Regions from separate parts of the Xanthobacter lutulentifluminis genome, predicted to be linked through region 2. Evidence: predicted binding sites of a transcription regulator. Region 2 holds the regulator's gene; each other region holds the start of a gene.
The links. Region 2 encodes HrcA, which represses chaperone genes, less so after heat shock. Its sites were predicted from a motif close to GTTAGCACTCNCNNNNNGNGAGTGCTAAC; they were not measured.
Positions count from the first base shown of each region.

Region 1 (4,130 bases), 1.8 Mb from region 2:
GCGATGGCGCCCTGGTAGATGGCCCAACTCATCAGCGCTGTCACCAGCAGGCCGAGGACGGTGGCGCCGAAGCCGGCGAGAATCACCAGCCCGTCCCGCTCCACGAGGCCGAGGCCGAAGATGCAGACGGCGAAGCCGGGCGGCAGGTTGCCGAGGAAGGGAATCGGCAGGATCAGGATGAAGCCGAGCACCACCACGGTGGCACCCACCACGCGCCGCGCCGTCGGCCCGGCGAACTGCTCGTAACGCGGCCGCGAGATCTTCTCGAACCGCTCGATCCAGGGGCGCGAGCGGGTGACGATGCTCTCCAGCATGGCGCGCGAGAAGGTACGCCGGGCGATGCGCTCCGGCAGCCACAGCTCCTGGCGGCCCAGCATCATCTGCAGGCCGATGAGGCCGAGGATGATGCCGCAGACGACCGGGATTCCCGGCGGCATGGGAATGCAGTTCGGGATGCCGAAGATGAGGAAGAGGATGCCGAACGCGCGGTTCCGCAGGGCGTTCACAAGATCGCCGATGGCCACCTGCTCCCCTTCCTGGGAGGCGAGGACGGCGGCGAGCAACTCGGACGTTCGGGGTGTTCTGTGATCCAAGGCGACCTGTTCTCCATGGGTCACCTTCACTCTTAGCACCGGGAAAGCGGCGGTGTCAGGGCAGGTGCGCGGGACCATGCCGCCGGGGCACGCCTGCGCGCGAAGCCGGTGGATGGGGGTGGGCGGCGCGCGCCAGATTCCCGGCCCCCGCGCCGGATGCCTGCCATCGGCCGCCCGCGCAGGTCATAGCCCGGCGGGCGGCGCAATGCGAGATAGAAATTCCCCATACGGCAACCAACAGCGCAATTAGGTACCCTAATGCGCCCGCGACCGCTCAGTTCAGCAGGAACATCCCGTCGACGGATCGCAGCTCCGCCGGGCGGATGAGGCCGGTATGGGCCACCCGCACCGAATGCAGCCGCCCCTCCAGCTCGCGCTGCCAGAACTCCAGAAACTTGTTGAGCTCGGGAAAACGCGGGCAGAGGTCGTATTCCTGCCAGAGATAGGTTTGAAGAAGGGCCGGATGGTCGGGCATCCGGTAGAGGATCTCGGCCGTGGCGAGGCCGTAGCCCTCCAGCTGGAGAACGAAGTCACGCGATACCTTGGACGAGTGGGACACCATCGGTCGCACCTCCATAACCCCGTGCCCGGCATCTCGCGGCCATCCGACGAGCCATGCCGGAACCAGACAATCCATTGTCGGCTCGCCAGTTTCCCAACGCCAAGGCTAAAGATTGGTTTCCTTCTGCAAAAACAACACGCTAGCAGCTGACTACGGAGACTGCTGACAGCGACCGCCGCGCGCCCCGCACACCACCGGGCGATGGTTCCGGTGAACAGCGTGCGTTGAATTTTCTCGGCTTTCCGGCGGGTTGGCACTCCCCCTCCCTGAGTGCCAAAAAATTTCACCGGCCCCCTTGCGGTGGCAAAACGGCGCCCTTAGATCGCGTCGAGCCGGGTACCGGATGGCCCGGCGCCCTGAAAAGAAGCAACGAACCGGAGGTTTCCCGATGGGTTTCCGTCCCCTGCACGACCGCGTGGTCGTCAAGCGCATCGAGGCCGAGCAGAAGTCGGCCGGCGGCATCATCATTCCCGACACCGCCAAGGAGAAGCCGCAGCAGGGCGAAGTCGTCTCTGTGGGCCCGGGCGCCCGCAACGAGAAGGGCGAGCTCGTCGCCCTCGACGTGAAGGCCGGTGACATCGTGCTGTTCGGCAAGTGGTCGGGCACCGAGGTCAAGATCGACGGCCAGGACCTGCTCATCATGAAGGAAAGCGACATCCTCGGCGTGATCGAGGGTGCGGCGGGCGCCAAGAAGGCGGCCTGAGCCCAAGGCGGCCTGAAGACAGGCGGCCTGAGCCCCCTTTCCTCTCCACTCCACAATCCACCGTTCCCTTTCCGAAGGAGCACGCCCCATGGCTGCCAAGGAAGTAAAATTCTCCGTCGACGCGCGCGACAAGGTTCTGCGCGGCGTGGACATCCTCGCCAACGCGGTGAAGGTCACCCTCGGCCCCAAGGGCCGCAACGTGGTGATCGAGAAGTCGTTCGGCGCTCCCCGCATCACCAAGGACGGCGTCTCCGTCGCCAAGGAGATCGAGCTCGAGGACAAGTTCGAGAACCTCGGCGCCCAGCTCGTGCGTGAGGTCGCCTCCAAGACCAACGACCTCGCCGGCGACGGCACCACCACCGCCACCGTGCTCGCCCAGGCCATCGTCCGCGAGGGCGCCAAGGCCGTGGCCGCCGGCATGAACCCGATGGACCTGAAGCGCGGCATCGACCTCGCCGTGGACGCCATCGTCAAGGATCTCGCCGCCAACTCGCGCAAGGTGACCTCCAACGAGGAGATCGCCCAGGTCGGCACCATTTCCGCCAACGGCGACGCCGAGGTGGGCAAGTTCCTCGCCGAGGCCATGAAGAAGGTCGGCAACGAGGGCGTCATCACCGTCGAGGAAGCCAAGACCGCCGAGACCGAGCTCGACGTGGTCGAGGGCATGCAGTTCGACCGCGGCTACCTCTCGCCCTACTTCATCACCAATGCCGAGAAGATGCGCGTTGAGTTCGAGGAGCCCTACATCCTCATCAACGAGAAGAAGCTGACCGGCCTGCAGGAGCTGCTGCCCGTGCTCGAGGCGGTGGTGCAGTCGGCCCGTCCGCTGCTCATCATCGCCGAGGACGTGGAAGGCGAGGCGCTCGCCACCCTCGTGGTGAACAAGCTGCGCGGCGGCCTCAAGGTCGCGGCCGTGAAGGCCCCCGGCTTCGGCGATCGCCGCAAGGCCATGCTGCAGGACATCGCGATCCTGACCGGCGGCACCGTGATCTCCGAGGAAGTCGGCATCAAGCTCGACAGCGTGAACCTCTCCATGCTCGGCCGCGCCAAGAAGGTGGTGATCGAGAAGGAGAACACCACGATCGTCGACGGCGCCGGCGAGAAGGCCGACATCGAGGCCCGCATCGCCCAGATCCGCGCCCAGATCGAGGCCACCACTTCCGACTACGACCGTGAGAAGGCGCAGGAGCGCCTCGCCAAGCTCGCCGGCGGCGTCGCCGTGGTGCGCGTCGGCGGCTCGACCGAGGTCGAGGTGAAGGAGAAGAAGGATCGCGTGGACGACGCCCTGCACGCCACCCGCGCCGCGGTGGAAGAAGGCATCGTTCCCGGCGGCGGCGTGGCCCTGCTGCGCTCCATCAAGGTGCTGGAAGGCCTGAAGGTCGAGAACGCCGACCAGAAGACCGGCATCGAGATCGTGCGCCGCGCCATCCAGGCTCCGGCCCGCCAGATCGTGCAGAACGCCGGCGACGACGGTTCCGTCGTGGTGGGCAAGATCCTCGAGTCCTCCGACTACGCCTTCGGCTACAACGCCCAGACCGGCGAGTATGTGGACATGGTGAAGTCCGGCATCATCGACCCCACCAAGGTCGTGCGTACCGCCCTGCAGGACGCGGCCTCCGTGTCCGGCCTGCTGATCACCACCGAGGCGCTCATCGCCGAGCTGCCGAAGAAGAACGCCCCCGCGGCCCCGGCCATGCCGGGCGGCGGCATGGACTTCTGAGGTAGGGCAGACGTCTGACGCCGCCCGGCGAAACTTCGCGAAACGCAAACCGGCAACAGCCGGTTTGCTCGGGCGGCGGCATGGACTTCTGAGGTAGAACAGACGCCTGACGCCGCCCGGCGAAACTTCGCGAAACGCAAACCGGCATGCCGGTTTGCTCGGGCGGCCAAGGGACTGAAGATGCGAAGCGGCCGGGCCTCTGCCCGGCCGCTTTTCATTTGTGCGCGAGCTTGCGCCCGCAAGGGTCCAACCTGACCTGCGCATTGACCCAACCCGTGGCGGGACACCTTTCGACAAGCTATGGTTGAGGCGGGCAAAATCCTCCGGATGCCCAGGGAGATCGCGTGCCCGGACGGGAGCAGGTCCCGTCCCGCAGGCGCGGATCCATAAGGAATGAAAGGATCGGCCATGAAGAAGACCATTGTGGCGGCTGCTCTGGTGCTGGCGCTCACGCCGGCTGCCGGTTTCGCTCAGGGCGTGGTCAAGGGCGCCGAGCAGGGCGCAAACACCGGTGCAGCGGTCGGTGACAAGGCGGCCGGGCCCGTCGGCACC
Region 1 covers NZ_CM195525.1:4,741,677-4,745,806, reverse strand. Annotated here, with positions in the region: gene V5F49_RS21980 (exopolysaccharide biosynthesis protein) at 1-563, opposite strand, end outside; gene V5F49_RS21975 (usg protein) at 868-1,155, opposite strand; gene groES (co-chaperone GroES) at 1,544-1,858, shown strand; gene groL (chaperonin GroEL) at 1,947-3,578, shown strand; gene V5F49_RS21960 (hypothetical protein) at 3,987-4,130, shown strand, end outside.
Region 1: groES (co-chaperone GroES) is a predicted target of HrcA. The motif match lies at 1,405-1,433, and genes of this name have one in related genera.

Region 2 (4,130 bases):
TGCCGGCGGCTTCCGCCTTGGGGCCGCCGCGGGCAATGCCCACCATGGCGGGACGCAGCACGCGCTCGCCGATGACGTAGCCCGACTGAACCACCTGCACCACCGTGCCCGAGGGGACACTCGGGTCCGGCACCTCGAACATGGCCTGATGCAGGTTGGGATCGAACTTCTCGCCCTTCGGCTCGATGCGGCGGATGCCGTGCTTCTCCAGCGCGGTGGAGAGGCCACGCTCGGTCAGCTCCAGCCCTTCCAGCAACGACTTGAAGGCGCCATCGGCGGAGGCGCGGGCCGCCTCGTCGACGGAGCCGAGGGCCCGCGAGAGGTTGTCGGCCACCGTCAGCATGTCCCGCGCGAAGGAGGAGATGCCATAGGTCTTGGCATCGGCAACCTCGCGCTCGGCGCGACGGCGCACGTTCTCCGCTTCCGCGAAGGCGCGCAGGAACTTGTCCTTCAGGCTCGCGATCTCGGCTTCCAGGCGCTGCTTCTCGCCCGCGTCGCTGCCGATCTCGGCGTCGGCGGTGGCGAGCGCCTCGGCTTCCGCGGTCGCCTCGCCGATGCCCTTGCTCGCACCGTTTTCGCTTGCGTCGCCGCCGGTCTCGGGCGCGCGCTTCTGCTCGCTCATCCGGTTTCTTCCCCTGCCTTGAGTTTCTGCCCCGTGGGGCAAAGGCCAACATTCCCCGCGCATATCGGGGCCATGGCGCGAAAAATCAAGCCGGCACCGGGCAGTCCGTTGCGTTCAGGCGGCATCGCTCCCTGGCGCGCCCAGCACGCGGCTGACGAGGCGGGCGGTGAAATCCACCATGGGCACGATGCGCCCGTAGTTCAGCCGGGTCGGGCCGATGACGCCCAGCACCCCCACCACCCGGCCCTGTCCGTCGCGGTAGGGCGCGACGATGGTGGAGGAGCCGGAAAGCGAGAACAGCCGGTTCTCCGAGCCGATGAAGATGCGCAGGGACTGCGCCTCCTCCGCCCGTCCGAGCAGGTCCACCACCTCGCGCTTGGTCTCCAGGTCGTCGAACAGCAGGCGGATGCGCTCCAGGTCCTCGAACGCCTTGAGGTCCTCCAGGAGCTTCGCCTGCCCGCGCACGATCAGCTTGCGCTCGTTCGGCTCGTCGCCGGACCAGGAGGCGAGGCCCTCTTCCACCACGCGGGCGGTAAGGGCGTCGAGGTCGCGGCGCAGCTCGGCGAGAAGGCTCTCCATCTCGGCCCGCGCCTCGGCGAGGGTGCGGCCGCGGATGCGGGCATTGAGGAAATTGGTGGCCTCGGTGAGCGCCGACACCGGCAGCCCCGCCGGCATGGCCAGCGCGCGGTTCTCCACCTGCCCGTCCTCGGACACGAGGATGACCAGCGCGCGCCCCGGCTCCAGCGGCACGAATTCCACGTGGCGCAGGCGCGGGTCGGTCTTGGTGGCGGTCACCACGCCGGCGCCGCGGGCGAGGCCCGAGAGCATGGCGGAGGCCTCCTGCAGCACCCCTTCCACCGTGGTGGAGCGGGCCGCGGCCATCACCTGCGTCTCGATGTTGGTGCGGTCGCGCTCGTTGATGTCGCCGATCTCCAGCAGCGCATCCACGAAGAAGCGCAGCCCCCGCTCGGTGGGCAGGCGCCCGGCGCTGGTGTGGGGGGCGAAGATGAGCCCCGCGGCTTCCAGGTCCGCCATCACGTTGCGCACGGAGGCGGGCGAGAGCGTCATGGGAATGAGGCGCGAGATGTTGCGCGAGCCCACCGGCTCGCCCGTCGCGAGATAGCTCTCGACGATCTGGCGGAAGATCTCCCGGGCCCGCTCGTCGATCTGGGCGAGGCCGCCGGAGGTGAGGGGCAGAAACGGATCAAGCGCCACGGCGTCACGCCATCCTTCGGGACGAGAGGTCCAACACGGCATTATGTGTCCGCGAAGGGGCTCCGGTTCAAGCCGCCCGGCGTCTTTTGCCGGCGGAATGCGGGTTGCTTCCCTCCGCCGCCCGCGCGCTCTAAAAGGAGCGCCCGACGATCTGACGAGAGGACCCTGCCCATGCGCCCCAGCAAGCGCGCCGCCGACGAGATGCGCGCCGTTTCCTTTGAACGGGGCGTCATGCGCCACGCGGAAGGCTCCTGCCTCGTGAAGTTCGGCGAGACGCACGTGCTCGTCTCCGCGACGCTGGAGGAGCGCCTGCCGCCGTGGCTGAAGGGCCAGGGCCGTGGCTGGGTGACGGCGGAATATGCCATGCTGCCCCGCGCCACCCACGACCGCACGCGGCGCGAATCCACCACCGGCAAGCAGTCCGGCCGCACCCAGGAGATCCAGCGCCTGATCGGCCGCTCGCTGCGTTCGGTGACCGACCTCGTGGCCCTGGGCGAGAAGCAGATCACCATCGACTGCGACGTGCTGCAGGCCGACGGCGGCACCCGCACCGCCTCCATCACCGGCGCCTGGGTGGCGCTGCACGACTGCCTCTCCTGGATGCGCTCGCGCTCCATGGTCCGCGAGATGCCGCTGAAGCAGCACCTCGCCGCCGTCTCCTGCGGCATCTATGAGGGCACCCCGGTGCTCGACCTCGATTATGCCGAGGATTCGGTGGCCGAGACCGACGCCAATTTCGTCATGACCGGCACCGGCGGCATCGTCGAGATCCAGGGCACGGCGGAGAAGACCCCCTTCTCCCAGGAGGAGCTGCTCTCCCTGCTCGGCCTCGCCCGTTCGGGCGTGGACCATCTGGTGGCGCTGCAGAAGCAGGCGGTGGGCTGATGGCGCACCGTCTCCTGCGGGGCCGCCTGGTGGTGGCCACCCACAATCCGGGCAAGCTCATCGAGATGCGGATGCTGCTTGCGCCCCACGGGGTGGAGGCGGTCTCCGCCGGCGAGCTGAACCTGCCCGAGCCGGAGGAGACGGAGACCACCTTCTCGGGCAATGCGCGCCTGAAGGCGGTGGCGGCGGCCACCGCCGCGCAGCTCCCGGCCTTCGCGGATGATTCGGGCCTCGTGATCGATGCCCTCGGCGGCGCGCCCGGCATCCACACCGCCCGCTGGGCGGGGCCGGAGCGCGATTTCGAGATGGCCATGGAGAAGGTGCAGGCCGAGTTGCTCAAGGCTGGCGCCACGGCGCCGGAGCAGCGCCACGCCCGCTTCGTCTCGGCCCTGTGCATCGCCTGGCCGGACGGGCACCTCGAGGAGTTCGAAGGCACCGTGGACGGCACTCTGGTGTGGCCGCCGCGCGGGGCCAAGGGCTTCGGCTACGACCCCATGTTCCTCCCCGAGGGCCACGAGAAGACCTTCGCCGAGATGACCGCCGACGAGAAGCACGCCATGCCGCCCAAGGGCTTCGGCCTGTCGCACCGGGCGCGGGCGTTCCTGAAGCTCTCGCGGGCGTGCCTCGACGCATGAGGGGGCTCGCGACACAGCCCCCGCTGTCGCACGCCGCGCCCGGCGCGGAGGACGGCGGGTTCGGGGTCTATGTCCACTGGCCGTTCTGCAAGGCCAAGTGCCCCTATTGCGACTTCAACAGCCACGTGCGCTTCGCCCCGCCCGACGAGGCGCGCTTCATCGCCGCGTTCCGTCGCGAGATCGCGCACATGCGCGCGCTGTCGGGGCCGAAGCGGGCCGGCACGGTGTTCTTCGGCGGCGGCACGCCCTCCCTCATGGCTCCGGCGACGGTCGCGGCCATCCTGGAGGCGATCGACGCCGCTTGGCCACTGACCGCCGATGCGGAAGTGACGCTGGAGGCCAATCCCACCTCGGTGGAGGCGGACCGCTTCGCCGGCTATCGCGCCGCCGGGGTCAACCGGGTGTCGCTGGGGGTGCAGGCGCTCGACGATGCCGCCCTGAAGGGCCTCGGCCGCATGCATTCGGTGGCCGAGGCGCTGGCGGCGGTGGCGGTGGCGCGGCGCGCCTTCGACCGCGTTTCGTTCGACCTGATCTACGCCCGGCCCGGCCAGACGCCCGAGGCCTGGGCGGATGAGCTTTCCCGCGCCCTCGCCGAGGGCTGCGAGCATCTCTCCCTCTACCAGCTGACCATCGAGCCCGGCACGCCGTTCGAGCGGCTCTATGGCGCCGGCAAGCTCGTCCTGCCGGACGACGATGTGTCCCGCGCCCTGTGGGACGTGACCCAGCAGGTGACGGCAGAAGCGGGCCTGCCGGCCTACGAGGTCTCCAACCAT
Region 2 covers NZ_CM195525.1:2,969,119-2,973,248, forward strand. Annotated here, with positions in the region: gene grpE (nucleotide exchange factor GrpE) at 1-622, opposite strand, end outside; gene hrcA (heat-inducible transcriptional repressor HrcA) at 737-1,837, opposite strand; gene rph (ribonuclease PH) at 2,009-2,722, shown strand; gene rdgB (RdgB/HAM1 family non-canonical purine NTP pyrophosphatase) at 2,722-3,357, shown strand; gene hemW (radical SAM family heme chaperone HemW) at 3,354-4,130, shown strand, end outside.

Region 3 (4,130 bases), 680 kb from region 2:
TCGTGTTCGATCCGGACACGAACCGCCCGTTCAATCCCATGGTGAACGCGGGGGCCATCACCGTCACCGGGCTGATCGTCGAGCAACTCGGCGCCGAAGGCTATGCGGCCGTGCTGGACCGCTTCTCGGCCGCCGCCGGCCGCCCCCTCGCGCTGGACGAGGCGGTGTATCGCTCGGAGGCGGAGACCGGCCATCGCAACCGCGGCATCGCCCACCTGCTCACCAATGCGGGCGCGCTGGTGGCGGATGTGGATGCCACGCTCGACCTCTATTTCCGCCAGTGCTCCATCCTGGTCACCGCCACGGATCTCGCCCGCATGGGCGCGACGCTCGCCAACATCGGCGAGAACCCGCTGACGGGTTCGAGCGTGTTCGCGGTGGATGCGGTGCGCGCCACGCTCGCGGTGATGTTCACCTGCGGCATGTACAATTTCGCCGGCAACTGGGCGTTCGATGTGGGCGTCCCGGCGAAGAGCGGTGTGGGTGGCGGCATTCTCGGCGTGGTCAACCGGCAGCTGGGGATCGGCACCTATTCGCCGCGGCTCGATGCCAAGGGCAATTCGGTGCGCGGCATCGCCGTGTTCCGGGAACTGGCCGACGAGATGGGCCTGCACGTGTTCGATCCCACCAATCGCGGCTCGTCCCTGCTCGGCGCGTTCGGGCGCTGAGGGGCGGGGAAGCGGCGCGGCGGACGGCCCGGGCTCGGTCTCCGGGCCGCGCGCGAATGGATCAGGAGCAGCGCACGTAGACCATGGTGCCGTAGCGGCGGGAGACCTCGGGGTCCAACCACTTCAGCACCAGAACGTTGCCGTCGAAGCGCACCACCTGGCGGTCGGCCTGGCTGCCGGCCGGCTCGTCGGGCGGGCCGATGAAGACCGGGCCGCCGGCGACCTGCTTCGACACCACTTCCGTCAGCTTGTTGTCGTCGGCGAGGTACATCATGAAGCCGCCGTTCGGGCCGGCGGTGATCACGTAGGGGTTCGAGCACTGGGCGCGGGCCTGGTTCTCGGTGCGGGTGGCATCGTCCGGCCGGTGGTAGGCGGCAAGGCCCCAGCGGCCCACCAGGCGGTCGGCGGCGATCGGGCTGGTGTATTGCGGGCGCGCCAGCGGCGGCGCCTCGGTCGGGCCGGTGGTGCAGGCCGAGAGGGCCAGCGCCAGGGCGGTGGCGGCGACGGCCGCCATGCCGGCGCGGCGCACGGTGGTTGCCTGCGACTTTGCCCACGCATTCATCTTCGTCATGTGATTTCCGAGGCCTCCCCGCCGCCTGGAACAAGTCATAGAAGCATCCACCCTGTCAGCCGGTGGCGCCGAACATAAAGGCTGGCGCCGTCCGCGTCGATTCCCGCCGCTCGGCCCCCAGCCGGCAGGCGCGACGACGCAGCCCACAGGCTACGCCGGGCATGGTTACCGCTTTGCTAGCTTCCGGTTCGCAACGCGTCCCTCCGCGAGATGCTGCGACGCGCCTTGACGGATGCGGAGGGCGACCTTATCTCCGCCGCGAGCTTGGCACTCTTGTTTGGGGAGTGCCAGAACCGGCGGGCTCCGGCTCGCTCTCTCCCGAGAGGTAAGATCCATGACCTTCCGCCCCCTGCACGACCGCGTCGTCGTCAAGCGCATCGAAGCCGAGCAGAAGACGGCTGGCGGCATCATCATCCCCGACACCGCCAAGGAAAAGCCCCAGGAGGGCGAGGTGGTGGCCGTGGGCCCCGGCGCCCGCGACGAGGCCGGCAAGCTGGTTGCGCTGGACGTGAAGGCCGGCGACCGCGTGCTGTTCGGCAAGTGGTCCGGCACCGAGGTGAAGATCGACGGCCAGGACCTGCTCATCATGAAGGAAAGCGACATCCTCGGCGTCATCGCCAAGTGATGCGCTCCTGACACGCGTTTGATGCGCCGGTCCGGGCGCGCGCGGCCCCTGCGGCCCATCCCGCGCGCCCGTCGGCACGGACATTCATATTCAGGAGGCCGGAATGGCTGCCAAGGAAGTCAAGTTTTCCTCCGACGCCCGCGAGAAGCTGCTGCGCGGCGTTGACATCCTCGCCAACGCGGTGAAGGTCACCCTCGGTCCCAAGGGCCGCAACGTGGTGATCGAGAAGTCGTTCGGCGCCCCCCGCATCACCAAGGACGGTGTGTCGGTGGCCAAGGAGATCGAGCTCGAGGACAAGTTCGAGAACCTCGGCGCCCAGCTCGTGCGTGAGGTCGCCTCCAAGACCAACGACCTCGCCGGCGACGGCACCACCACCGCCACCGTGCTGGCCCAGGCCATCGTGAAGGAAGGCGCCAAGTCGGTCGCCGCCGGCATGAACCCGATGGACCTGAAGCGCGGCATCGACCTCGCCGTCGCCGCGGCCATCAAGGACATCCAGGCCCGCGCCAAGAAGGTCTCCTCCTCCGCGGAAGTCGCGCAGGTGGGCACCATCTCCGCCAACGGCGATGCCTCCATCGGCGAGATGATCGCCGGCGCCATGCAGCGCGTGGGCAACGAGGGCGTCATCACCGTCGAGGAAGCCAAGACCGCCGAGACCGAGCTCGAGGTGGTCGAGGGCATGCAGTTCGACCGCGGCTATCTCTCTCCGTACTTCATCACCAATGCGGAGAAGATGATCGCCGACCTGGAAGACCCCTTCCTGCTCATCTTCGAGAAGAAGCTCTCCGGCCTCCAGCCGATCCTGCCGGTCCTCGAGGCCGTGGTGCAGACCGGCAAGCCGCTCGTCATCGTCGCCGAGGACGTGGAGGGCGAGGCCCTCGCCACTCTCGTGGTGAACAAGCTGCGCGGCGGCCTGAAGGTCGCGGCCGTGAAGGCCCCCGGCTTTGGTGACCGCCGCAAGGCCATGCTCGAGGACATCGCCATCCTCACCGGCGGCCAGGTCATCTCCGAGGATCTCGGCATCAAGCTCGAGAACGTGACCCTCGCCCAGCTCGGCCGCGCCAAGAAGGTGATCCTCGAGAAGGAGAAGACCACCATCGTGGACGGCGTCGGCGAGAAGGCCGACATCGAGGCCCGCGTCGCCCAGATCAAGGCGCAGATCGAGGAGACCTCCTCGGACTACGACCGTGAGAAGCTCCAGGAGCGCCTGGCCAAGCTCGCGGGCGGCGTCGCGGTGATCCGCGTCGGCGGCTCCACCGAGGTGGAAGTCAAGGAGAAGAAGGACCGCGTGGACGACGCGCTCAACGCCACCCGCGCCGCGGTGGAAGAGGGCATCGTTCCCGGCGGCGGCGTGGCCCTGCTGCGCGCCAAGAAGGCCGTCGAGGCCCTCAACTCCGAGAACCCCGACATCGCCGCCGGCATCAAGATCGTGCTCCGCGCGCTCGAGGCCCCCATCCGCCAGATCGCCGAGAACTCCGGCGTGGAAGGCTCCATCGTGGTGGGCAAGGTGCAGGAGAGCAACGACCAGAACTTCGGCTTCAATGCCCAGACCGAAGAATATGTGGACATGATCGGCTCCGGCATCGTCGATCCGGCGAAGGTGGTGCGCACCGCCCTGCAGGACGCCGCCTCCATCGCGGCCCTCATCGTCACCACCGAGGCGCTGGTGGCCGAGCTGCCGAAGAAGGACGGCGGCATGCCCGCCATGCCCGGCGGCGGCATGGGCGGCATGGGCGGCATGGACTTCTGAGGAAGTCCGTGTCCGGTACCGAAGCCGGCGGCGCCGGCTTCGGGCATGTCCGGTCATGATCGAAAAGGAAAGGGCGCGGCTTTGGCCGCGCCCTTTTCGTTTGCCGTCATGCCTTGGGCTCCAGCTTCCGCCCTCTGGCAGACAGGAGGCGCGCCGCAGGGAGCCTCCGCTTATGGCGGCCCCCGAAGGCTCGACCCGCGGACTGTCCCTCTAAGCCCCTCGGCCGAGAGGGTGCGGGGCCGGCGGCGAGTGTCCCGCGGCGCCGCTTCCCCCTCAGGTCCCGCAGAAGGTCCGATACCCTTCCATCGACGGCGGCAGCTCCGCGTAGCGGGCGTACCGGGGCTGCTCTTCGTACGGATGGGCGAGCAGGCGGTTGAGGGTCTCGAACGGGCCGAAATCGCCGTCCTCCACCGCTGCGGTGATCACCGCCTCCACCAGATGGTTGCGGGGCACGAACAGCGGGTTCACCGCATCCATGCCCGCGCGCACCTCGTCCGCCGGGCGGCCGGTGGCGGC
Region 3 covers NZ_CM195525.1:3,645,143-3,649,272, forward strand. Annotated here, with positions in the region: gene glsA (glutaminase A) at 1-668, shown strand, start outside; gene V5F49_RS16795 (hypothetical protein) at 730-1,239, opposite strand; gene groES (co-chaperone GroES) at 1,574-1,864, shown strand; gene groL (chaperonin GroEL) at 1,968-3,614, shown strand; gene V5F49_RS16810 (protein adenylyltransferase SelO) at 3,888-4,130, opposite strand, start outside.
Region 3: groES (co-chaperone GroES) is a predicted target of HrcA. The motif match lies at 1,503-1,531, and genes of this name have one in related genera.